One region of the Caballeronia sp. KNU42 genome, then DNA from elsewhere that is predicted to be linked to it. Evidence: predicted binding sites of a transcription regulator. Region 1 holds the regulator's gene; the other holds the start of a gene.

Region 1 (7,841 bases):
TCGCCGAGGCACGTCCACACCACGCCGTATTTCTCCTCCACGCGATACGTCCGCGCGCAAGCGCGCTTCGCGGGGCGTATCGAAGAATTGGCGGGAATGTGGATGCATTGGCCATCGACGTCATAGCGCCAGCCGTGATACGGGCACGCAAGCAAGCCGCCCGTCACCGAGCCCATCGACAACTGCGCTCCACGATGCGGACAACGGTCGCGCCAGACGTGGACATCGGTGGAAATATCGGGCTGCGCTGCCGGATCGTCAGATACCGATGCGTCGCGCCAGACCACCAGCCGCTCCCCTGCCACCACAAACCCACGCAATTCCCCGGCGGGCACATCGGCGCTATTACAGACAGGCAGCCATTCGCCGAGCAGCGCGGCATCGGGCACGGAGTGGGCGTCATCGGCAGCACTCACGCTGCCAGCGGAAGAAGCAAATTCAGAGGGTTGCATCGGACGTCGAAAAACCTGCTTAGTAAATAACGATCAACTAACGATCAACCAACCCGACAAACATCGATTCGAAATGAAGCCGGACAGAACCGCAAGCCGCCAAAACACCCTAACGTGCTGAATGCATCCCGCTCCGTTCGAAATCGATCGCAACAAGTCAGCATTAATCAGCCATGAATCTAGCCGATTCGTGCGCTTTTCGGTCACTTTTCAACGACGCAGTACGATTGCAATTCTGCAACACGCAGGCACTGTAGAAAAACGGCAGAAAAACTGCAGAAAACGCGGCATCGATCAGCACTTCGGCATCACCTTCGACATCACATCAGGGAGATTCAGAATGGGGCAGGCGAAGGACCCCTTGCACCGGCAGCGCGGTTACGTGTGGTCGCCGCATCACGATCCGGAAAAAGAGCAGGCGACGCTGCGAGTCATACTGGGCGGCCTCGCAGCGGCAGTCTACGGTGTGCTGGCGTGGTTCGATCCGACGCCCGCCGCCATCGCCAGTTTCCATGCGCTCGCGCTCTGCCTGATCTATGGCGTCGCGACCCGGCTAATCATCAGCAAAATGCAGCGGCAGTCGGATCTGCGCCTCGCTTGCACAACGGTCGCCGATCAGGTCCTGCTCACCGTGGTTCTCGGCGCCGGAGGCGCGCTCACCTTGCCCATGCTGTGGGCCGTTTTCCTTTTTCTGATCGGCGCGGCCGGGCGTTACGGCAAGCGCACGCTGGCGTTGTCGTGTGGAACGGCGCTACTGGGTATCGTCGCGTTGTCCGTCCTGCAGCCCTGGTGGATGATCAATCAGCTCGCGGCGCTCGGGATTGGCCTAAGCGTCCTTGGGGCATCGATCTATCTCGCGGTGCTGATCGGCCGCCTGGGCAGCGCGAACCGCGACCTCGCGTTGAAGGCCGGTACCGATCCCCTCACGGGCTTGAGCAACCGCTACATGCTGGAACAGACCATCGGCCGGGCGGTGATGGCGATATCGACGGGACAGGAAGGCGCGACCGCGCTGCTGCTGATCGATCTCGACGGCTTCAAGGAAGTCAACGATACCTACGGCCACGAAGTCGGCGACGTCGTGCTGCAAACTTTCGCGGCGCTGCTGGCAAGAAGAGTAAGAACCACCGACACAGTCGCGCGCCTCGGCGGCGACGAATTCGTCGTACTGGCGCGGCACGTGACCGGCAACCACGCCGTGCAGACGGTGGCGAACGGCGTACACGCGGTGCTGGCGGAAATGAAGTCGGTGCAGGACCGGGTGATGAATGTATCGGCGAGTATTGGCGCGTGCCTGATCTCGCCGGACCTGAGCCCCGGTTACACGGATATTGCCGCGCTGATGCGCGCAGCGGATCGTGCAATGTATCGCGCCAAGGCGCGAGGCAAGGGCCAGACAGTATTCGCCGACAGCGCGGATTTCGAAACCTGAACTACGTTTATCTGCCGGGGCTCAAGCTTCCACGCCCGACCAAGCCTGTTCCCGCAACTTCGCCCGCAGCCGTGCAACAGCCTGGCTATGCAACTGGCACACACGCGATTCGCTGACTTCCATCACCGCGCCAATTTCGCGCAGGTTCAAGCCCTTCTCGTAATACAAGCTCATCAGCAGCTTTTCGCGTTCCGGCAATTTATCGATGGCGTCAACCAGCGCCGAGCGCAAGCTGCCGTCGAGCAACGCGGACAGCGGGTCGGCTTTATCGACGCAATAACGGTCGAGAAACGGCTCGTCATCGGAAGACCGGTCGAAGTCTTCGTAATAGATCAACTGGCTGCCATGCAGATCCTGCAGCATGGCCTGGTATTCAATCAGCGGCATGTTCAGGTGCTCGGCCACTTCCTGTTCGCTCGCGGACCGGCCGAGATGCTGCTCGACCTTGTGCACAGCGGACTCCACTTCGCGCGAGGTCTTGCGCATGCTGCGCGGCAGCCAGTCGTTGGCGCGCAACTCGTCGAGCATCGCGCCGCGAATCCGCTGGCTGGCGTAGGTCTCGAACTGAGCGCCCTGATCTTCCTTATAGCGGCCGGCCGCATCGAGCAAGCCGATCATGCCGGCCTGGATCAGGTCGTCCAGATCGACGCTGGCCGGCATTTTCGCCACGAGCTGCAGTCCGAGCCGGCGCACCAGCGGCGCGTAGCGGGTCAGGACTTCCGACTGTGACAGTTTTCCCTGGGCGTTATACATCGCATTCACCTTGTTCCTTCTCTTGCGGCATCACACGGACGCGGGACTGCTCATCGCGCGCTGCATCAATGGCGTTTCGGCGCGACGTACCGCGCCGGAGTTGATCGAACGCTCTACCTCTTGCTGCGTTTCCGCTCGCAAGGACTGCACGGGCCATTCAAACTGCGACGCTTGCGGCATCGGCCAGTACTGCAATTCAGCGGCAATCTGCCGGTAATCCCGGGCCGCTGCCGTCGCCGGGAATGCTTCCACCGCGCAACGCGACAGCTCGTGCGCCCGCGCCACGCGCGGATCTTCAGCCACGCAGCCCGCCGGCATGAGCTGCACCGCGAGATAGCGGCCGGCGACGCCCGCGAGGTTATCGAAAGCGATTTGCGCATCGGCGCCGTTCTTCACGTGATTCACGACGACCCGGAACCGCCCGATAGCGTGTGCGTAATGCAGACGCTTGATGCAGGCGTACGCCTCGGTGATCGCGGCAGGCGCTACGCGCGTCACGATCACGAAGTCGTGCGCTTGCACGGCCAGATTCGACAACGCGCCGCTACGGTCAAGCTGGGTATCGATCAGGACCACATCGGCGGGTCCGTCGAGCAGCACCCGGCAATGCGCGGCGTCCTGGCTGATGCGTTCGTCGCGAGGCGCGGCGATCACCGAAAAGCCGAACGGCGTGCGCGTGACGGCGTCCTGCAAGAAACGCTTGCCGGACAACACGGCGCCCAGCGCGCCGTTGTCGGGCACCTTCGCCAGCCGGCTCACCGACAACGCGTTATGGCGCTCATCGATTACCAGCACATCCTTACCTTGCGCGGCGAGCGCGCAGGCGAGGTTGACGACCGTCGAGGTATTGCCGGTTCCCCCCAATCCACCTGCCGGGGCGCCGCACACCGCCACGACCCGGGAGCCGTTGCGTGTCAGCAGACGGCGCAAGCCTTCAGCCTGATCGGACACGAACTTATCCAAAGTGAACCTCATGCAGTTCGGTGGAAGCGCGCGCTGAGAGCGCGGACAGGAGCGGCGGCACATCATCGTCTTGCGGCACGAACGGCGAGCCGTCGCGCGGGATGCAGAAGGCGCTTTTAATCAGGAAACGCTTGGTCGCGACGTACAGGTTTTCCGGCACCTTCTGACCCGTCGATACGTAATGCACGGGCAGCTTGTAGCGGATCACGGTGTCGAGTACGCCACCCAGGTTCGTGGCTTCGTCGAGCTTGGTCAGGATGCAGCCCGCGAGCGGCGCCTGGTCCGGATTGCTCTGATAGGCCTGCACGACTTCGTTCAACGTATCGCCGTGGCTGGTTGCGTTCAGCAGCAGCAGGCGCTGCACCGGATGGCCGGCGCCGCACAACATGGCGATGTGATCGGAGACAGTACGGTCGCGCTGGCTCATGCCAATGGTGTCGATCAGCACGATGTGCTTGTTACGCAGTTCCGAAAGCGCGAGTTGCAGGTCGCTTGCGTCTTTCACCGCATGCACCGATACCCCGAGGATCTTGCCGAAAATACGCAGTTGTTCGTGCGCGCCGATCCGGTAGCTGTCGGTGGTGAGCAGCGCGACCTTGCTGGCGCCGAAGCGCATCACGCAGCGCGCGGCGAGCTTGGCGGTGGTGGTCGTCTTGCCCACGCCCGTCGGGCCCATCAGCGCGAAAACGCCGCCGCGGTTCATCATCGATTCTTCGCTGTCCATGACGGGCAGGTTGTTCTCGAGCACTTGCTGGACCCATTGCATCGACTCTTCGGCTTGTTCGATCTCCGGCATGTTGTCGATCAGCAGACGGACCAGCTGCGCTGAGAAACCGGCCGCGAACAGGCGCTTGGTCAGCGCGGCGTGATTCGGGCTGCGGCGCTGGCGATCGCCCCACAGCAAGCCGGCGAAGTGCTCTTCCATCATGCCGCGCATCGACGAAAGTTCATTCATGACGGTGTCGTTCACGACTTGCTCCATGCGCGTGCGGATGGCTTCGGTCACGGCTGCAGCGGCCGACGCCGGCAGGCCCGCGAACGCGCCTTCCTGCATCGAGCTGGCGGTTTGGGCCGCCGGGGTTTGGATTTGGTGCTGGGTTGCTGCGTGCAGTTGCGCGGTTTTTTGTTCCGCCCGGCGAGCGGCGGCTTGCGCTGCTTCGCGGGTCCATCCGTGGGCTTGCGCGGAGTCCTGCGGCGTGACGGTCACGGGACTGCCCAAGCCCTTCGCAATTGCGGCTGACGCGCTCAGCGTGCGTTGCTGCGCACTTTCAGCCGCTGACTGAGCTACCCGGCGCGCATGCTCGATCAGCCAGGGATTCGATTCGGCCATCGTGCGCGACGTGTCGTCCACTTGCGCTTCGGGCTCCATATCATCCAGCGGTTCGGGATTGGCGCCGAATACCGATGAAAAGACATCGCCGCTTGCGTACGCGTTCGAACCTGAATTCGAATTCAGGTGAGACGGCGCGTGGGACTGCAATTGCGGTTGCGAATGTGACTGCGAATGTGACTGATTCCCGGCCGACTCCCGCAGTTTCATCTCGCGATGCTGGGCGGCGGCTTTCGGGGAGATCTTCGCGAGATCGCCGTCAGCGACCGCGACGATCTCGACGCTGCCGTCTTCGGTTACCCGATTCGACAGCACGACCGCATCGGGGCCCAGTGCTTCACGGACGAGCCGAAACGCTTCACGACTCGTGGCACCGATGAATTTGCGGATGTTCAATTTATCCCCCGATGAGCTCGCGCTCACATTGATCTGTTGCGGTTGACCGGTAGCCCCTGGTTTTGAGCGACGTACCGTTTTCCAGTGAATGAATTATTGCAAGGGTGGCTGGCGGGCCATCGGCTGATAAGAGCCGGGAAAGCGGGGTAATTCGGGAGATCGATGGCGGGGGCGGCGCACGGGCTGCATCGCAGAGGTGCATGCCGGATCAAACATCAGACAATTGCGGTGATGTGGGCCGCGACTGGATCAAAAACTTCAAGAATCGTTTCATTACCCGTTGTGTTATTCCGCCGCAGGGCCGTGATGATTATTTCGCGTGCCGCTTTATTCTCGCGCAACACAGTGCCGGCTGGTTCGTGATAATAATTATATTAAGTTTTTGAAACGACTTTAATCAACCATGGAAATCGATGAACAATGGTTAAGTCGATGAAATATCTATCGTCCATCAAGCCGAACCTACCTATAATAAATCGAAGGACAATTCAAATAAATTGCAATAGCAGAGCAGGCATTTCACGTCCTGACATTAATCAAGGAATATAAAAATGGCTCAAAAACTATTTCACGCACAACCGTTCCCGCTCCCGTTTGATTCACGCACGACAGCATTGGTCATGATCGACATGCAGCGTGATTTTGTTGAACCGGGAGGCTTTGGCGAGGCATTGGGAAATGACGTCTCCCTGGTGCGCAGCGCGATTGTCCCGTGCGGGAAGGTGCTGAAGGCGGCGCGCGACGCGAAGCTGCTGGTCATCCATACGCGTGAGGGTCACCGCGCCGACTTGGCCGATTGCCCGCCCGCGAAACTGACGCGCGGCGGCAAGACGTTCATTGGCACCGACGGCCCCATGGGCCGCATCCTGGTCCGCGGCGAGGCAGGGCACGACATCATTCCCGAGCTGTATCCGGCGGTGGGCGAACCCATCATCGATAAACCCGGCAAGGGTGCGTTCTATCAAACCGACCTGCAGCTGATCCTGCAAAACCACGGCATCAAGACGCTTATCGTGTGCGGCGTGACTACTGAAGTCTGCGTGACCACCACGGTTCGCGAAGCCAATGACCGCGGCTACGAGTGCATTATTCCGGCGGATTGCGTCGGATCGTACTTCCCGGAATTCCAGAAGTCGGCGCTGGAGATGATCAAGGCGCAGGGCGCAATCTTCGGCTGGGTGGGCGACGCCGCGGCCATTGTCGACGGCCTGCGTGGCTGACAACAGCCGGACAGCCATGGCGCGCCTCCTCACGTTCCCGGTGTGCTCGGTGGGTTATATGGCGGAGCACGGGCCACGCGAGACGCAGCGGTTCTGGGTTCATAGCTGCTTTCAGCACGCCATGAACATGTCGTCGGCGAGTGGCGAATTGCTGACCTTGCTGAGTCCACGCTACCAGAACCTGCCCACGGCGATCAGGCTTGCCACGCCGCCTGGCTGGGATTGGCGCCATCAGGCGCATTCCCGGGAGCCCATCACGCTCGAGAACAACGAGTTGCGCGGGACACTCTGGCGCGCCAACCTGGACCGGGCGCCATGCTGGCGGCCCGGAACGGAGCGGGTGCAGGGCGGCCATTCGCCGAACGCGCTGCTGACGGCTTATCCGTTACTGGCGAGCCAGTTGCTGGAGTACTGCATGGAGCGCGAGGTCCGCAGCAACCTGCAATTGCTGCCGGGCTGGCCGCCGGGTGGGCGCATACCGCGCCTGAACCCCGGCGACGCAAAGGCGGAGTTGGAAAGCAGCGTCTCGGAACTGATTGGATACGGCGCAGGCCTGACGCCGGATGGCGATGACTACCTGCTGGGCTATCTGGCGTCGTTATGGCCATGGCAGCATCTCGGCGTCATATCCAACCATTTGAAACTATTGCGTCCGGCAATCAAGAGTCAGCTTCACCGGACCACCAGTATCAGCCGGCATTATCTCGCGCTCGCGTTGCAGGGACATTATTCACAGTCGATTGACCATTTGACGTCTGTCCTGATTCACGGAAGCACGCCGGCGGAAATAAAACTTTCGGCAATCAACGTCATGAAATTCGGCTCGTCCTCTGGCGCAGATTGTCTTGGAGGTTTCCTGCACGGAATAAGAGCGCTTGGAAAAGTGCAGCTGAAAGAAATGAACTGATCTTTAATATGGATTAGCCGAAAACGATTATCGAGTTAATCAGATTGATGGCACCCGGCGCGTGCAACGCCGGGTTCGCCAGGCGAGCACTCGGCCGAAATCTGGACCAGGCAAGTGTAACGATTACCGGAAGCTGAAATGAGCATAAGAACCAAAGTCTTCAAGAACATGTATCAGGACTCCGTTTCCCTGATGCAGATATCCGCGCACATCTCGAAGCTGGCTGGCATCGAGCAGGCGTCGGTGGTGATGGGAACCAGCACCAATCTGGCGCAATTGCGCGATGCGGCGCTGGATGACGGCTGCACCGCCGGGCCGAACGATCTCGTGATCGCGGTACGCGGCGAGATCGCGGCGTGCGATGGCGCGCTCGTTATTGCGGAAGAGC
Region 2 (7,841 bases), 320 kb from region 1:
ACCCACGCGGATGGAACTGCCTTCCGCGGCAGCCGGCGCGGCTGCCTTCGCTTTCTTGTCGCCTTCCGGCGCCTTCGGCGCTTCGGACGGTTCCGTCACCGCCGGGCTTGCGGATATCTTGGTGCGGGACTCGGCGGCAGCAGCAGAGACTGCCGCCGGTTCCGTCTTCTCAGGTGCGGGTGCTTTTGCTGCCACCTCGTCTAAGTCTTCCTGCTCTGCAGCAGCTTGCGACCCGCCAGCAGGCGCCGCATCGGCTGCATTGCCGCGGCTCACCGCGATCTGCGCTTCATCGATCACGAAACAGCACACGGCGACGATATCGTCAGAGGACACATCCGAGTCGAGCCACAACGTCAAATCACTACCCGACTTCAATTCCCCGACGACAGTACCCAGGTTTCCAAGCTCCTCAGTCAGCAGAGCCTGGTCCTTCTCCCCCACCCCCCGTAGCGTAATTTTCAGGTGAGGACCTTCTTGCCCGGCGCTTTCAGCACCGTGGCTTGCATCGGGTGCAGCCGGAAACTCGGCCCATTCGCCGTCTTCCTCGACCGCCTCGTTCGCTTGCTCGACGACGTGCGGCGGCGGTTCGTTCGGGCCGAGCGCCAGCGCGACTTGCGCGAGATCCTGCGCGATCGCGGCGGCTTCCGTGAACGACGGCTGCGGCTGCGCAACTTCCGCCGCGGCGACGGCGCCGTCAGCCGGATCGTTGTCCCGCAAGTACTCAAGCTTTGCGCAGATCGCCTTCGCGGCCGCTGCGTCCGGTTCAGCACTGGCGCGATACGCGCCGAGCTGATCCGACAGCACGTCCTTCGTTTCAAGGAACGTATCGATCATGTCGCGACGCAGGACCAGCTCGTTATTGCGCGCCCGATCGAGCAACGACTCGAGGATGTGCGTGGTCTCGGTCAGCGCCGAAAAACCGAACGTGGCCGCGCCGCCCTTGATCGAATGCGCCGCGCGGAAGATCGCACCGAGATCTTCGGGATCGGGGTTCGCCAGATCCAGCGCGAGCAGCAACTGCTCCATGTCCGCGAGCAGCTCGTCGGCTTCGTCGAAGAATGTTTGATAGAACTGCGTAATGTCGAGTGTCATGCCTGGGTCACCACGGGATGCCTTGTCTGTCGTCGCTATGCGCGTCGTAAAAGCTGATGTTTTCTTCGTGCCTGATGCTTCATGCAAAAACGGTTTGCTTCAGTGCGGGTGTTCCGCTCCCGACAACGTGACGACCAGTTCGGTCAGCATGTCAGGGTCGAACGGCTTTTCGAGCCAGCCGGTCGCGCCCACTGCGCGCGCGGCGGCTTTGAAGGGCTCGCCCGACTCGGTTGTCAGCACGAGGATCGGCGTATTCGCATACGCACGATGCCCGCGCAATTTTCCGATCAGCTCCAGGCCGCTCATTGCCGGCATGTTCTGGTCGGTGATCACGAGATCGAACTGTTCGGCGAGCGCCGCTTCGTACGCTTGCGCCCCATCTAAAGCCACCACCACGCGATACCCCGCCGCGACAAACGTCGCCGAAAGGATTTGCCGCATGGCAGCCGAGTCGTCGACAGCCAGAATGTTCTTGATCATGATGTTTGCAGCCCTCTGTCCGATGTTCTTGTCGTGCCTCTGGTGCTCTCGTGTTCTCGTGAGCGTGTGTCCTGGTGCAACCGTCACGGCGCAGCCGGCTTGGCCGGTAATGCCGGCGCCAGCGAGCCGAAGTTGGGCTTGAGCTCGCCCGGGCCGCCTGCGTTGCTGGTAATCGTGGTCGCCGGCTGGTCCTCGCGCGTCATGGACTCTTCCGACTTGTGGTTCAACACAAGGATGCTGATGCGCCGGTTCTCGGGATCGAAAGCATCCTGCTTGTTCAGGTTCTGCGTCGATGCAAGTCCAAGCACCCGCAATACCTTCGACTCGTCCATGCCGCCCGAGATCAGCTCGCGCCGCGAAGCGTTCGCGCGGTCCGCCGACAGCTCCCAGTTGCTGTAACCCTTTTCACCGCCCGCATATTGCGTGGCGTCGGTGTGTCCCTGCACCACGATCCGGTTCGGTACGTCGTTGAGCGCCTTGCCGATCTCGCGCAGGATGTCGCGCATGTAGGGCTCGACGTTATTGCTTGCGAGCGCGAACATCGGGCGCTTCTGGGTATCGACAATCTCGATGCGCAGACCCTGCTGCGTCGAATCAATCCGGATCTGCTGCCTGAACTGGCGCAACACCGGGTTTGCTTCAATCGCGGCCATCAGCTTGACCTGCAGGTCGTGCAGGCGAGCCAGGTCGCGCCGTTCGAGTTCACCTTGCGCCGCTCTCAACGTCTGTTCGTCGAGCCGCTGCACGTGCCGCGTACCGTCGCTCATGCGGGTCGTGCCCGGCTCGGGGCTTGAAATATCGCGCCCGCCGCCATTGATGATGCTGGAGTCCATGCCGCTACCCTGCCCGCCCATGATCGCGTTCTTCAGCGGCATGTTGAAATACTCGGCAATCCCCTGGCGCTGCACCGGCGAGACCGCGCTCAGCAGCCACATCAGCAAGAAAAACGCCATCATTGCCGTCATGAAGTCGGCGTACGCCAGCTTCCAGGCACCACCGTGATGCGATTTCTTGCTCGATACGATGCGCTTGATGAAAATCGGACGATCTTTGTTGGTCGGCATGGCGGGCTCGGGGCGCTCGGTCGCTGAAGGTGCTTACTTCGCCTTCACGCGGCGCACGTGTTCTTCCAGTTCGGAGAACGACGGACGCTCGGTGGAGAAGAGCACTTTGCGGCCGAACTCCACCGCGATAGCCGGCGCGTAGCCGTTCAGGCTCGCCAGGATCGTCACCTTGATGCACTGGAACATCTTCGTCGACTCCGCCACGCGCTGTTCCGCGACGCTCGCGAGCGGGCCGATCAATCCATAGGAAAGCAGGATGCCGAGGAACGTCCCGACCAGCGCCTGCGCGATCATTTCGCCAAGGATGGCCGGCGGCTGGTCGGCCGACGCCATGGTGTGAACCACGCCCATCACGGCCGCGACAATACCGAACGCCGGCATTGCGTCGCCTACCTTGTGCAGCGCCTGCGCCGGGCCTTCGCCTTCCGCGTGATGCGTCTCGATCTCCTCGTCCATGAGGCTTTCGATCTCGAACGCGTTCATGTTGCCGCCGACCATCAGGCGCAAATAATCAGTAAGGAATTCGACGATGTGGTGATCCGCCAGGATCTTCGGGTACTGGCCGAAGATCGGGCTTTTGGAAGGATCGTCGATGTCGGACTCCAGCGTCAGCGTGCCTTCCTTGCGCGCTTTTGCGAGCAGCACATAGAGCAGCGCCATCAGCTCCATGTACACGTCCTTGTTGTACTTGGAGCCCTTGAAGAGCGTCGGGATCACGCGCAGCGTGGACTTGATCGTCTTCATGCCGTTGCCGAGGATGAACGCTCCCACGCCGGCGCCGGCGATCATCAGGATTTCAACGGGCTGGACCAATGCGCCGAGATGGCCGCCTTCCAGCGCATAACCGCCGAAAACGGACAACAGCGTCACTAGTGTTCCGATGAAAATCAGCACAATCGAACCCTCTTGGTTGCATCGGCGAAACCGCCGTTAAGTGGTTTACGGCAAGTGGCGGGAAAACTTTGAAGGGAAATCGCGGATGGGGACAGCGGGTCGGACACCGTGCAGCGTCTTGAGTGGCGGTGCATTCACGCCTCCAAGGCAGTCGGCTGGCGAGCCGGTTCGGCCGCCTTGCTACGCCGCGGGGGCTCGCGTCAGCAAGAAACCCGGGCAAAGATGCCGATTCGAAGCTTACGAATCGGTACCAAGTTGTAAGCAAGCTTTTGCGCTTCGAGATCGGACGAATCGATGTTTCGAGCCGGCCGGGCTGACTGCCTGAGTAACGGCGAACCCAGGTAAATCTTTACGCGGCGAGCATTTAATTTCCCGGGCAAGCGCTGAAGCCAACACAAGAGAGCCATGACCACCATGCCTGCGCGGTGGCACACGCATTGCTGTATTTGGCGTCCTGGGCAATGCATCTTGCACTGCGCAATTTGATGACGAAGGCGCAATCGCTTGCCAAGTAAGGACGTCGGCAATTCGCCCAAGCCTCGTAACGGCCGGTGTTTCGGCCTGTAACAAGGTTAAGCGTTTGAAAAATGACTCGTTGATGCACAGGGTCATCCCGATAATGGGTCGTAAGGGATAACCCGATTCATCCGGGTCCTACTTTCAGGGGGCGGCAGCATTGACGCTGGCCCGTCTGCCAAGGCTTTACCGGTTTTCGTTGTTTTTGTTCCGAAGACTGCGCGTCGAAGCCCTCACGAACAGGAGAGTCACGTTATGCGTATCGCACAAATTGCACCGTTGCACGAAGCGGTCCCCCCGAAGTTTTACGGCGGCACTGAGCGCGTCGTGTCGTATCTGACAGACGCACTGGTTGATCTCGGCCACGATGTGACGCTATTCGCAAGCGGCGACTCGCAAACCAAGGCGAAGCTGGAAGCCGCCTGGCCGCGCGCGTTGCGCCTGGATCCGTCCATCCGCGACTGGAATGCACCGCATGCGCTTCTGCTTGAGAATGTCCGCCGCCGGGCTCATGAGTTCGATGTGCTGCACTTTCACCTCGACTACATGCCGTTCTCGATTTTCTCGCAAATGGACACGCCGTTTCTGACCACGCTTCATGGCCGGCTGGATTTGCCCGAGCTGCAACCTGTGTTCAGCGCGTTTCCTGATGCGTCGGTCGTATCGATCTCGGATTCGCAGCGCGTGCCGCTTCCGCAGGCTGGATGGCTCAACACGATCTATCACGGGCTGCCGGAAAAGTTGCTGACGCCGCAAACGCACAAGAAGCCAGAATATCTCGCGTTCCTCGGCCGTATCTGTCCGGAAAAGCGGGCCGATCTCGCCATCAAGATCGCGGCGCAAAGTGGTCTTCCGCTGAAGATTGCCGCCAAGGTAGACAAGGTCGACCAGGAATACTTCAAGACCGTGATCGAGCCGCTCCTGGCTGAGTCGAAAGCCAGTGTGGAATTCGTCGGCGAGATCAACGAGCAGCAAAAACCCGAGTTCCTGTCGGGCGCCAAGGCGTTGCTGTTCCCTATCGACTGGTCGGAGCCGTTCGGTCTGGTCATGATCGAGGCGATGGCGTGCGGTACGCCGGTGATCGCGTTCAATCGTGGTTCGGTGCCGGAAGTGATCGACCACGGGGTGACGGGCTTCATTTGCGAAGACGTGCAAGGCGCGGTCGGCGCGCTTCAACGCCTGGACGAGCTCTCGCGTACCGAAATTCGCGCGCAATTCGAACGTCGCTTTAGTGCCAAGACCATGGCGCTGAACTACGTCGAAAGCTATACCGCGTTGTTGCAAGCCGCCAGGCGTCCGGTATTGCGCCGGGTGGCGATCGGCTAAGTTATTCGGCTGCCTGGAGACCGGGCGCCGCTTGGAATTGTTCTAAATTACGGCGGCGATTCGATTGGAAACGACGATGAACGTTGGTCGCATCATTCACCCACCGTTTTATTGCAAGGCAAAAAAATCCGCCCTTTCGGGCGGATTTTTTTTGTTGTCATTGATGACGAGATTTTGTTTTACTTTTGTCTGCACTATTCGATGCAGTCACCAAGCACTTTTAAGAATGCGCCTGACTAATCAGGAAGCGCTCTCGATTCTTTCCTGCAATCCATTTCGGCGGTTTGCCGCGGCCGCTCCAGGTGCTGCCTGACTTGGGGTCCTGATAGATCGGCGGCAGCGGCTCCTTCTTGGGAGGCCGGCCTCGACGGACGACTGTCAGTCCCAGATCCTGGGCCGTGAGCCCATATTCGACGATCTTGCGCCTGATATCCGCCAGTACTGCTTCCAGTTCTGCGCGGCGTGCCTCCTCCGCCTGTTCCTGAAGCTTGGCGATCTGCGCCTTGAGCTCGGTGTATTGCGACATTTCCCAATCCTTTCTAATAGCCCGCGATTATTGAGAAGCGTAGCGGCATCGATTAAAAGATGCAACGTTTGAACACGCAATTGCAAAAAGTCCTAATGCGAATGAGAAGAGTCTTGAAACTATAGGGCATTCCTAATAAGAGTTCCGTTAGTTCCTGACGATTTAACAATTGTTGACAACTAGTCCCGAGACTCGGATTACACTGCTTACCCGCCGCAGTGATCCGTACAAATACCCATGGTCACAAGCGTCGGAATTGTTTCGGTTTTTTATATATTTTTAGGAATACGAATCATGCGATTAGGACAGCGCCTCGGCGCAGAAATGTTTGGTACGTTCTGGCTCGTGCTGGGCGGCTGCGGCAGCGCAGTGCTGGCCGCGGGTTACCCTCAACTTGGTATCGGCTTCGCGGGCGTAGCGCTGGCGTTCGGCCTGACTGTTCTCACCATGGCCTACGCCATCGGCCACATTTCGGGTTGCCACCTGAACCCGGCGGTGAGCGTCGGTTTGACGGTCGCAGGACGCTTCCCGGTCCGCGACCTGGTTCCGTACATTGCGGCCCAGGTCGTGGGCGGCGTGATCGGCGCGTACGTGTTGTCGGTGATCGCCAGTGGCGCGCCGGGCTTCGACCTGGTTGCCAGCGGCTTTGCCACCAATGGTTACGGCGATCACTCGCCGGGTCATTACACAATGATCGCAGCGCTCGTGTGTGAAGTCGTGATGACGTTCTTCTTCCTCTTCGTGATCCTGGGCGCCACCGACAGCCGCGCACCAGCCGGGTTTGCGCCAATCGCCATTGGCCTGTGCCTGACGCTGATCCACCTGATCTCGATTCCGGTCACGAATACGTCGGTAAACCCGGCGCGTTCCACGGGCCCTGCGCTGTTCGTGGGCGGCGCGGCGCTGGAACAACTGTGGCTGTTCTGGGTGGCTCCTATCGTTGGCGCCATCATCGCGGGTGTGGTTTATCCGTTGCTGACGGGTGCGAAGAACCGGGCGCTTGCTGCAGCATAAATAAAAAGCGGTGAACACAGATAAAAAACGGGCGCTAAGCGCCCGTTTTTTATTACGCAATTCGTTTTTATCGCGTCGATACGATGCTGCAATATGAATAATCCGCGACAAATGTAATGGCGGCTTACGGCCTGCGAGGGTTTTAAATGTGGGTTTACCTATATGAGGCAGGGGAATTGTCCGACAGACGAGGGCTGGCAAGGCTTTACTGGTATTTACTCTGCGGACAAACCCTGACTTTCAACTTTCGCAGCACTTTCATCTGCTAACAACTCGTCGATACTCGTAAAACAGCCATTGCGTAGATTGGAGTCATGCGACACGCGTCGCCCTAAAAGGAGAACACCATGAAGCGCATCGTCACTCATCTGCTGGTTGCCACCGGTCTCGCGATAGGCGCTGTTGGCGCCGCGCAAGCTCACACGGATCTTTCTATTGGGCTGTCGCTAGGCGTGCCCGGGTATGTGCAACCTGCACCGGTCTATGTCCAGCCCGCGCCGTACTATCAGGCTCCGCCGCCCGTCTGGGGTCATCGGGACGATCGCCGGGGCGGACCGGATCGCGGACGCTGGAACCGTACCGGTTGGGATCACAGTGACCACGGTCACGACGGCTGGAATCGTCGCGGGTAAGTAACGCGAGGTGAAGAAGTTCGTTAAGGGTTGTTCGGACGAAGGGAGCGGCTGATCGAGGCGCTCCCTTTTTTGTTACGGGTTCAGGCTACCCCTGCAATGCCGGCCGACCCCGCATTGAGTGACGGTCTCGGTTGTTCCCGGCGCCTGTAGCCTTCGGTGCTTTATTCGTCAGCTCGAGCCGGCGCGGCGAGCTCATCCGTCATGCCGAACAACGCACGCAATTGATGCGCAACGCCGGCCTCGAAGTTGTTGCCGGTCCGCGGGACATTCGGCAGCCGCTTTTTCAGCGCAGGA

Evidence for each region. The regulator FliA, encoded in region 1, starts transcription of late flagellar genes. The targets are predictions, from matches to a motif close to CTAAAGTTTNNNNNNNNNNNGCCGNTA.
Region 2: a site for FliA is predicted at 3,576-3,602, ahead of motA (flagellar motor stator protein MotA). Genes of this name have one in related genera too.

What each region holds. Positions count from the first base shown of each region.
Region 1 covers NZ_CM132388.1:2,862,900-2,870,740, reverse strand. The annotation lists gene ACSOSP_RS12910 (Rieske 2Fe-2S domain-containing protein) at 1-452, opposite strand, end outside; gene ACSOSP_RS12905 (diguanylate cyclase) at 793-1,884, shown strand; gene ACSOSP_RS12900 (RNA polymerase sigma factor FliA) at 1,906-2,637, opposite strand; gene ACSOSP_RS12895 (nucleotide-binding protein) at 2,668-3,600, opposite strand; gene flhF (flagellar biosynthesis protein FlhF) at 3,593-5,326, opposite strand; gene ACSOSP_RS12885 (cysteine hydrolase family protein) at 5,878-6,546, shown strand; gene ACSOSP_RS12880 (DUF2877 domain-containing protein) at 6,563-7,453, shown strand; gene fdrA (acyl-CoA synthetase FdrA) at 7,592-7,841, shown strand, end outside.
Region 2 covers NZ_CM132388.1:3,185,792-3,193,632, reverse strand. The annotation lists gene cheA (chemotaxis protein CheA) at 1-1,092, opposite strand, end outside; gene ACSOSP_RS14395 (response regulator) at 1,192-1,572, opposite strand; gene motB (flagellar motor protein MotB) at 1,656-2,636, opposite strand; gene motA (flagellar motor stator protein MotA) at 2,670-3,530, opposite strand; gene ACSOSP_RS14380 (glycosyltransferase family 4 protein) at 4,302-5,372, shown strand; gene ACSOSP_RS14375 (H-NS histone family protein) at 5,593-5,898, opposite strand; gene aqpZ (aquaporin Z) at 6,193-6,912, shown strand; gene ACSOSP_RS14365 (hypothetical protein) at 7,260-7,544, shown strand; gene ACSOSP_RS14360 (Cof-type HAD-IIB family hydrolase) at 7,709-7,841, opposite strand, start outside.